DNA from 2 places in the Cellulomonas sp. P5_C5 genome. Region 1 is predicted to be linked to the other one. Evidence: riboswitches for the same ligand, from Rfam matches in the RefSeq annotation. Region 1 holds a riboswitch; the other holds the start of a gene.
What was found. A riboswitch is a leader RNA that binds a small molecule or an ion and turns the genes downstream of it on or off. The one in region 1 is predicted to bind ZMP and ZTP.

Region 1 (4,404 bases):
AGCGCGCGACACAGGTCGTCGGACAGGATCTGCATGTAGCGCGCCAGCACGACGAGCTCGACGTCGAGCTCCTCGACCAGCTCCAGCAGCCGCGCCTCGGCCTGCGCCTTGGTCGCCGACGTCACCGGGACGTGGTGGAACGGGATGCCGTAGAACTCCGCCAGCGGCGCCAGCGCGGTGTGGTTGGACACCACGGCGACCAGGTCGATCGGCAGGTTCTCGGACCGCTGCCGGAACGCGAGGTCGTTCAGGCAGTGCGCGGCGGTCGAGCCCATGACGAGCGTCCGGACCGGCCTGCCGGCCACGTCGAGCGACCAGTCCATCCCGAACTGCTGCGCCACCGGGCCGAACGCGGCCTCCAGCTCGGCGCGCGGGGTGGACGCCGTGACCTGCACCCGCATGAAGAACAGCCCCGACAGGGGGTCCCCGAACTGCTGCGACTCGGTGATGTTGCCCCCGTGCTCCGCCAGCAGCCCGGCGACCGCGTGCACGATCCCGGGGCGGTCGGGGCAGGAGAGAGTGAGGACCCAATGCGTGGCGGGTGATGAGTCGGAGGACACGAGGTCCGAGAGTAGTGGTCGCGCGGATCGGCTGACACGATGGGCCGCATGACGCAGCCCGACCTCGACATCCGTTCCGTGACGATCGACGACGCGGGTGAGCTGCTGACGCTGCGCCGAGCCGCGTTCGTCACCGAGGCCCAGCAGTACGGCGACCCGCACATCCCGCCCCTCACGCAGACGCTCGAGGAGCTCCAGGAGGACCTGCAGCGCGACGGCGTCATCACGCTCGGCGGCTGGTACGGGCACCGCCTCGTCGGCTCGATCCGGATGCTCATCGAGGGCCCGAAGGCGACGCTTGGCCGGTTCGCGGTGGCCCCCGACCTGCAGGGCCAGGGGTTCGGCACGCAGCTGCTCATGGCGATCCTGCCGCACCTGCCCGAGGGCATCGAGGAGGTCTGGGTCTTCACCGGCCGCGACTCGGTCCACAACCTGGCGCTCTACGCGAAGCACGGCTACGAGCACCAGCACGACCAGACCGCCGGCGACCTGACCTACGCGTACCTGCGCAAGATCCTGGGGGACACCGAGGGCTGAGCCCGCTCAGGGCCGCAGCTGCCCCCGGAGCACGCCGAGGAACCGGCGTTTCGCGTCGATCAGCCGACGCTCGTGGTCGGACAGGAGCGTCGGCGTGCCGACGGGCTCGTCGACGACGGGCGGCCGGGGCCTGGTCGGCGTGTGCTGCCGCTGCAGCTCGATCTCGTCGGGGTCTCCGCGGCGCGGGAGCCGCACGAGCCGGACGTAGAACTCCAGCTGGTCGGGCGCCGTGTCGATGATCTCGTCGACGTAGAAGTCGACCAGCTCGAGGCGCCCCAGCTCGGCGATCTGTGCCGCGAAGGTGTCGGGCTCGAACGTCCAGACGTGCGCGTCCACGTAGTCGCCGCGGCTGGCCTCGAGCGCCTTCTCGTAGGCCTCCTGCTGCGAGTGGTAGTACATCGCGTCGGACGTCGTGGGCAGCCACCCCGACCAGACCCGGTCGGCGGGTGCCAGGACGGCTCCGCTGAAGTGGTCGTAGACGGCGCGCACCGACGGGACCCGGTCCGCGGACAGGTGCGCCTGCAGGATCTGGCCGACCGTCGTGGGCGTGCGCAGCACGTCGAAGGAGTAGCGCTGGTCCGGCACGGCGAGGATCAGCGGGCTCCAGTCCTCGAGCACCGCCGCGATGTCCGCGAGCCAGCCGATGAGGTCAGGGACGTGCTCGACCACGTGCGACGCGATCACCCAGCGGTAGGGCGCGGCGCCGCGGACGGCGTCCTGCAGGCTCCGGAACGTGCCGTCCGGCGCCTGCAGCCAGAAGTCGAGCTCCGGGATGAGGTCGAGGTCCACCGAGGGGTCGTCCCGGTAGTGCTCCCTAAGCCTGTCGGTCTCCAGGACGTCGACGTACCGGACGTCGCAGAACGACTTGAGCGCGATCGGCGCCGCCAGCGGCCCGATCTCCAGGCCCGGGCCGTCGTGCATGCCTCCGAGCTCGGTGACGATGTGGCGTCGTGCAAGCTGGTCCGGCATGGAGAACCTCTCGCCTCGGACGGATGCGACCAGGTGCTGCTGTGCGGGGGACGTGCTCCGAAGCGGGTCACTGTAGCGACGTCATGTTTCCGGCGATCGACGGGCGGGCGCGCTCTCGTCCGGCCCGCGGGCTTGCTACTCTGGGGCCCGTCGCGACTGGCGCAGCAGGTGGGTCACCACCGGGGAGCGACGCAGCAGCAGACCAACGGGTCGGACGCCTGGGCCCCCGGTCACCACACACGAGTGTGCGGGTGCCGGACGCGCGCGTACACGCTGACTGCCGACAGGAGTGCTTCATGAGCGCCGACCAGATCCCTCTGATGGATCAGAACATCGCCCAGCTGGACCCGGAGATCGCCGCCGTCCTCGACGGTGAGCTCGCCCGCCAGCAGGGCACGCTCGAGATGATCGCGAGCGAGAACTTCGTGCCCCGCGCCGTCCTGCAGGCGCAGGGCTCCGTGCTCACCAACAAGTACGCCGAGGGCTACCCGGGCCGTCGCTACTACGGCGGCTGCGAGCAGGTGGACATCGCGGAGGCCATCGCGATCACCCGCGCCAAGGAGCTGTTCGGCGCCGAGCACGCCAACGTCCAGCCGCACTCGGGCGCCACGGCCAACGCCGCCGTCCTGCACGCCCTGATCAACGCGGGCGACAAGATCCTCGGCCTCGAGCTGGCCCACGGTGGACACCTCACGCACGGCATGAAGATCAACTTCTCGGGCAAGCTCTACCAGGTGGGCGCCTACGGCGTGGACCCGCAGACGTTCCTGGTGGACATGGACGTCGTCCGCGAGAAGGCGCTCGAGCAGCGTCCCGACGTCATCATCGGCGGCTGGTCCGCCTACCCGCGCCAGCTCGACTTCGCGGCCTTCCGGTCCATCGCCGACGAGGTCGGTGCCAAGCTCTGGGTCGACATGGCGCACTTCGCCGGCCTGGTGGCCGCGGACCTGCACCCGAGCCCCGTGCCGCACTCGGACGTCGTGTCCTCCACGGTGCACAAGACGATCGGCGGCCCGCGCTCGGGCTTCATCCTGAGCCGCGAGGAGTACGCCAAGAAGATCGACTCGGCCGTGTTCCCGGGCCAGCAGGGCGGACCGCTCATGCACGTGATCGCCGCCAAGGCCGTCGCGTTCAAGGTGGCCGCCAGCGAGGAGTTCAAGGACCGCCAGCAGCGCACGCTCGACGGCGCCCGTCTGATCGCCGAGCGGCTCTCCGCGCCGGACGTCGCCGCGGCCGGTGTCTCGGTCCTCACGGGCGGCACCGACGTGCACCTGGTCCTGGTGGACCTGCGGCACTCCGACCTGGACGGCCAGCAGGCCGAGGACCTCCTGCACTCGGCCGGCATCACCGTGAACCGCAACGCCGTGCCGTTCGACCCGCGCCCCCCGCGCGTCACGTCCGGCCTGCGCATCGGCACGCCGGCGCTGGCCACGCGTGGCTTCGGCGACGTCGAGTTCACCGAGGTCGCGGACATCATCGCGACGGCGCTGATCAACGGTGCCGCGACGGACGTCGCAGCGCTCAAGGCCCGGGTGCTCAAGCTCACCGACGGCTTCCCGCTGTACTCCGACCTCCAGCAGTACTGATGACGGCCCAGCTCCTCGACGGGACCGCCACCGCGGCCCGGATCAAGGCCGAGCTGACCGAACGGGTCGTGGCGCTCGCAGCCCGGGGCGTCCGCCCCGGGCTGGGCACCCTGCTCGTCGGCGACGACCCCGGTTCGCGCTGGTACGTCGCCGGCAAGCACAAGGACTGCGCCGAGGTGGGCATCGCCTCGATCCGTGAGGACCTGCCGGCCACGGCCACGCAGGACGAGATCGAGGCGGCCGTCCACCGGCTCAACGAGGACCCGGAGTGCACCGGGTTCATCGTGCAGCTGCCGCTGCCGAAGGGCATCGACGCCAACCGGGTGCTCGAGCTGGTCGACCCCGACAAGGACGCCGACGGGCTGCACCCGACCAACCTCGGGCGCCTGGTCCTGCGGGTCAACGAGCCGGTCACCTCGCCGCTGCCGTGCACGCCGCGGGGCATCATCGACCTGCTGCTCCGGCACGACATCGACCTGCGCGGTGCGGACGTCGTGATCGTCGGCCGTGGGGTGACGGTCGGTCGCTCGATCGGGCTGCTGCTCACCCGACGCGAGATCAACGCGACCGTGACGCTCACGCACACGGGCACCGAGGACCTCGCGGAGCACACCCGCAACGCCGACGTCGTGATCGCGGCCGCGGGCGTGCCCGGGATCATCACCGCGGACATCATCAAGCCGGGCGCCGTCGTCGTCGACGTGGGCGTGTCCCGGTCGACGGACCCGGAGACCGGCAAGAGCCGCGTCGTC
Region 2 (4,404 bases), on a different contig from region 1:
GGGCTCGTCGCTGTGGTTGCTCGGGCACGGGGTGCCCGCGCACGTCGGCCCCGTCGTGGTGACCCTCGTGCCGCTCGGGGTGACGCTGCTCGCGCTCTTCGTCTGCTACGCCTCGGCCCGCCGGTCGGGGCTGGCGACGTGGTCGGCGTACGCGGCGGGCGTGGGCACGTACACCCTCGTCGCCGTCCTGCTGGCGCTCGTCACGGGCGTCGCGGGGGCGGACCTGGCTCGTGCCCTGGTCGGAGGTGCGACGGTGTCCGCGGTCGGTCTCGGCGCCGGGCTGCTCGCGCGTCCCGAGGCGCCGTCGTGGCGAGCGCTCACCCGACCCGTGTGGTCCCGCTGCCCGTCACCCGTGCGGACCGGCGCCACCGGCGGGGTGCTCGCGTCGGCCGCGCTGGTGCTCGTCGCCGCCCTGCTGACCCTGCTGTGGATCGTGGCCGGCCGGGCCACCATCGGGGACGTCGTGCGGGGGCTCGGGCTGGACGCCGTCGGCGGCGCGGTGCTCGCGGTCGCCGAGCTGGCCTACCTGCCGAACCTGGTCGTCTGGGCGCTCGCGTGGCTGACGGGTGCCGGTTTCGCGGTCGGTGAGGGGACGCACTTCGCGCCCGACGACGTGGTCGGGGGTGCGCTGCCCGCGGTGCCGATGCTCGGCGCGCTCCCGTCCTCCGACGTGCTCGGACCGGCGACGAGCCTGGCCCCGCTCGTCCTGGTGGTGGTCGGCACCGTCGTGGGGCTCTACGTCCACCGCCGGCTGGTGCCGCAGCGGTGGTGGGACACGGCGCTCGCGTGCGCCACTGCCGCGACGTGCGCCACCGCCGTCGTCACGCTGCTCGTCACCCTGGCGAGTGGCGGGATCGGCTCCGACCGGCTGGCTGACGTCGGGGCGCAGGGCCTCGTCGTCGGGCTGCTTGCCGGTGCGGGTGTGCTGGTGGGGTCGCTGCTGGTGGCGCTGCCCAGCGACGCGCTTTTGCGGGCACAGCTCGGCCGCGCTCTGCGCGCGACCGTGCGGCGCGACGGGGACTGACGGCGGTCAGGACCCCGTGCCGCCGGGGTCCAGCCGGGTGCGGACCTCCTGCTCGTACTGCGACTCGCACGCGTTCGTCGCGCTGATGGTCAGCGCACGCTGCAGGCACTCCTGCCGGGCCTGCTGCACGGGCCAGAGCGTGAGCTGCACGCTCAGGTACAGCGTCCACACCAGCGCGAGGACCGAGCCGACGGCGAGCATGGGCACCAGGCCACGGCCCCGCGAGCGGACGGCGGCCACCAGGGCCCAGGCGCCGACGACGATCGCGGCGAGCGCGAAGACGAGCGAGGCCGCCTGCCAGGGGAGCGGCAGCGTCCCGACGAGCACCGAGCTGAGGATCAGCACGCCGAACAGGCGCGCGTGCTTGGTGGCGAGCGCCACGGCCTCCGGGTCCGGAGGCTCGGGCTGGGCGGCCACGGCGTTCTCCGGCCGCTGTGCGGGCRGCGGCCACTCGGGGGCGCCGTAGGCGCGGGGGGCATCCGTCTGCTCGCCGTCCGGCGGGCGCGGACGGTCCTCGGGCGGCGCGTACGGGTTGCTCACCCGTGCATTCTCGCGCACGAACGGCGGACGCCGGACGGTCCGGCCGCTCCGAGCCCCGCGCCGGTAGGGTCGGCCGCGTGACGCACGAGACGCCCCCGCGCCCCGCCCCGGCCACCCGCGAGTCCGGCCGGCTGGTCGTCCTCGTCTCGGGCACCGGCTCGAACCTGGCGGCGCTGCTGGCGGCCCACGACGACCCCGCCTACGGTGCGCGCGTCGTGGCGGTGGTCGCGGACCGACCGAACATCCGGGCGCTCGACATCGCGCGCGAGGCGGGCATCCCGACGGCGGTGGTGTCGGTCAAGGACTTCGACGACCGGGCGGCGTGGGACGCGGCGATCGCCGAGACGGTGGCGGTGTTCTCGCCCGACCTGATCGTGCTCGCCGGGTTCATGAAGCTCTTCGGTGCCACGTTCCTCGGCCGGTTCGGCGGGCGGATCGTCAACACCCACCCGGCGCTCCTGCCGTCGTTCCCCGGTGCGCACGGCGTGCGGGACGCGCTCGCGCACGGTGTGAAGGTCACCGGGTGCACGGTCATGGTCGTCGACGAGGGCGTCGACACCGGGCCGATCCTGGCGCAGGCGGCCGTCACGGTCCTGCCGGACGACGACGAAGGCACGCTGCACGAGCGGATCAAGGCGGTCGAGCAGCCGTTGCTGGTCGAGTGGGTCGGACGGATCGCGCGCGGCRGGCTGCGGGTCGACGGGCGGCACGCGATCGTCGGCTGACGCCTCGGCTAGACTCGGCCCCGGTCGTGACTGGCGCAGGTGGGCTCAACCACCGGGGAGCGGCCGCAGTGCCCCGCCTCGCACCGCCCGCCTGGGTGCATGGGTCCGCCCTAGCCGACCCTGCATCAGGAGCCGCCGCGCATGTCCTCCACCGAGAACCAGCGACCCGTCCGTCGCGCCCTCGTCAGCGTCTACGACAAGACCGGCCTGACCGACCTGGCTGCCGCGCTGCACGCCGCCGGTGTCGAGATCGTCTCCACCGGATCGACGGCCGCCACGATCGCCGGCACCGGCGTCCCGGTCACGCGCGTCGAGGAGCTCACCGGCTTCCCCGAGTGCCTCGACGGCCGCGTCAAGACGCTGCACCCGCGGGTGCACGCGGGCGTGCTCGCCGACACGCGGCTGCCGGAGCACCTGGCGCAGCTGGACGAGCTGGGCATCGCGCCGTTCGAGCTGGTCGTCGTGAACCTCTACCCGTTCACGGCCACGGTCGCGTCCGGCGCGGGGCCCGACGAGTGCGTCGAGCAGATCGACATCGGCGGCCCGTCGATGGTCCGCGCGGCCGCCAAGAACCACCCGAGCGTGGCCGTCGTCGTCGACCCCGCGCGCTACGACGAGGTCGTCGCCGCCGTCGGGGCCGGGGGCTTCACGCTGGCCGCCCGCCGCCTGCTCGCGGCGGACGCGTTCGCGCACACCGCCGCGTACGACGCCGCCGTCGCCAGCTGGTTCGCCGCCGACTACGCGCCCGACGAGCAGGCCGCCGACTCGGGCTTCCCGGCGTTCACGGGCACGACGTGGGTGCGCGGCGAGGTGCTGCGCTACGGCGAGAACCCGCACCAGCAGGCCGCGCTCTACCTGACGCCCGACGGCGCCGCGGGCCGCGGGCTGGCCGGCGCGCAGCAGCTGCACGGCAAGGCGATGAGCTACAACAACTACGTCGACGCCGACGCCGCGTGGCGCGCCGCGCACGACCACGCCGACCCCGCCGTCGCGATCATCAAGCACGCCAACCCGTGCGGCATCGCGGTGGGCGCCGACGTGGCCGACGCCCACGCGAAGGCGCACGCGTGCGACCCGGTCTCTGCGTTCGGCGGCGTCATCGCCACCAACCGGACCCTCACGGCCGCCGCGGCGGAGCAGATCGCGCCGGTGTTCACCGAGGTCGTCGTCGCCCCCGGCTTCGAGCCCGAGGCTCTCGAGATCCTCGCGCGCAAGAAGAACATCCGGCTCCTGCAGGTGGCCCCGGTGGACGGCGTGCGCACCGAGCGGCGTGCCGTCAGCGGCGGCCTGCTCGTCCAGGAGCTCGACCAGGTGGACGCCCCCGGCGACGACCCGTCGGCCTGGACGCTGGCGGCCGGTGCTGCTGCCGACGACGCCACGCTCGTCGACCTGACGTTCGCCTGGCGGGCCGTGCGCGCCGTGAAGTCGAACGCGATCCTGCTCGCCGACGCGGGAGCGTCCGTGGGCGTCGGGATGGGACAGGTCAACCGCGTGGACTCGTGCCGGCTCGCGGTCGAGCGCGCCAACGCCGGGGACGCCGAGCGCGCCCGGGGTGCCGTGGCGGCCTCGGACGCGTTCTTCCCGTTCGCCGACGGTGCCCAGGTGCTCATCGACGCCGGCGTGCGGGCCATCGTGCAGCCGGGCGGGTCGGTCCGGGACGAGGAGGTCATCGCCGCGGCGCAGGCTGCCGGCGTGACGCTCTACCTGACAGGCACGCGGCACTTCGCGCACTAGACGACGGAGGCCTCCCGCAGGGGCCGCCCCGGGTCGCGCGCCAGCGTGCGGTCGAGCCGGGGCAGTCCCGGCGCGGTGAACAGCCTGCGAGCCGCGCCGACGTCGCGCGGGCGGTCGACGGTGAGGATCGCGCCGACCTCGTCGGAACCCCGCCGGAACCACAGCGCGCCCCAGCCGTCGCCGTCGGCGGGGACGCCGCGCAGGACGACCTCGTCGTCGATGTGCGGGCTGCCGAACAGGGCCAGCTCGTGGCCCAGCTGCGTGGAGAACACGTAGGGCGCCACGTCGGTGGTCCCCGGGTCGCCCAGCAGGTCGGCGACGAGCGCGGCGGGTCCCCGCAGCGCGCCGTCCCAGTGCCCGCCGGGCACCCAGCCGTGCCGG

Region 2: another riboswitch for ZMP and ZTP. It lies ahead of purH (bifunctional phosphoribosylaminoimidazolecarboxamide formyltransferase/IMP cyclohydrolase); the one in region 1 lies ahead of glyA (serine hydroxymethyltransferase).

The regions. Positions count from the first base shown of each region.
Region 1 is NZ_JBFULY010000014.1:17,045-21,448, forward strand. Features, by position in the region: gene purU (formyltetrahydrofolate deformylase) at 1-560, opposite strand, end outside; gene ACXJKF_RS13045 (GNAT family N-acetyltransferase) at 609-1,097, shown strand; gene ACXJKF_RS13050 (hypothetical protein) at 1,104-2,066, opposite strand; ZMP/ZTP riboswitch at 2,209-2,297, shown strand; gene glyA (serine hydroxymethyltransferase) at 2,363-3,652, shown strand; gene ACXJKF_RS13060 (bifunctional methylenetetrahydrofolate dehydrogenase/methenyltetrahydrofolate cyclohydrolase) at 3,652-4,404, shown strand, end outside.
Region 2 is NZ_JBFULY010000008.1:11,943-16,346, reverse strand. Features, by position in the region: gene ACXJKF_RS08970 (cell division protein PerM) at 1-1,024, shown strand, start outside; gene ACXJKF_RS08965 (hypothetical protein) at 1,031-1,564, opposite strand; gene purN (phosphoribosylglycinamide formyltransferase) at 1,642-2,289, shown strand; ZMP/ZTP riboswitch at 2,306-2,393, shown strand; gene purH (bifunctional phosphoribosylaminoimidazolecarboxamide formyltransferase/IMP cyclohydrolase) at 2,431-4,023, shown strand; gene ACXJKF_RS08950 (FAD-dependent oxidoreductase) at 4,020-4,404, opposite strand, start outside.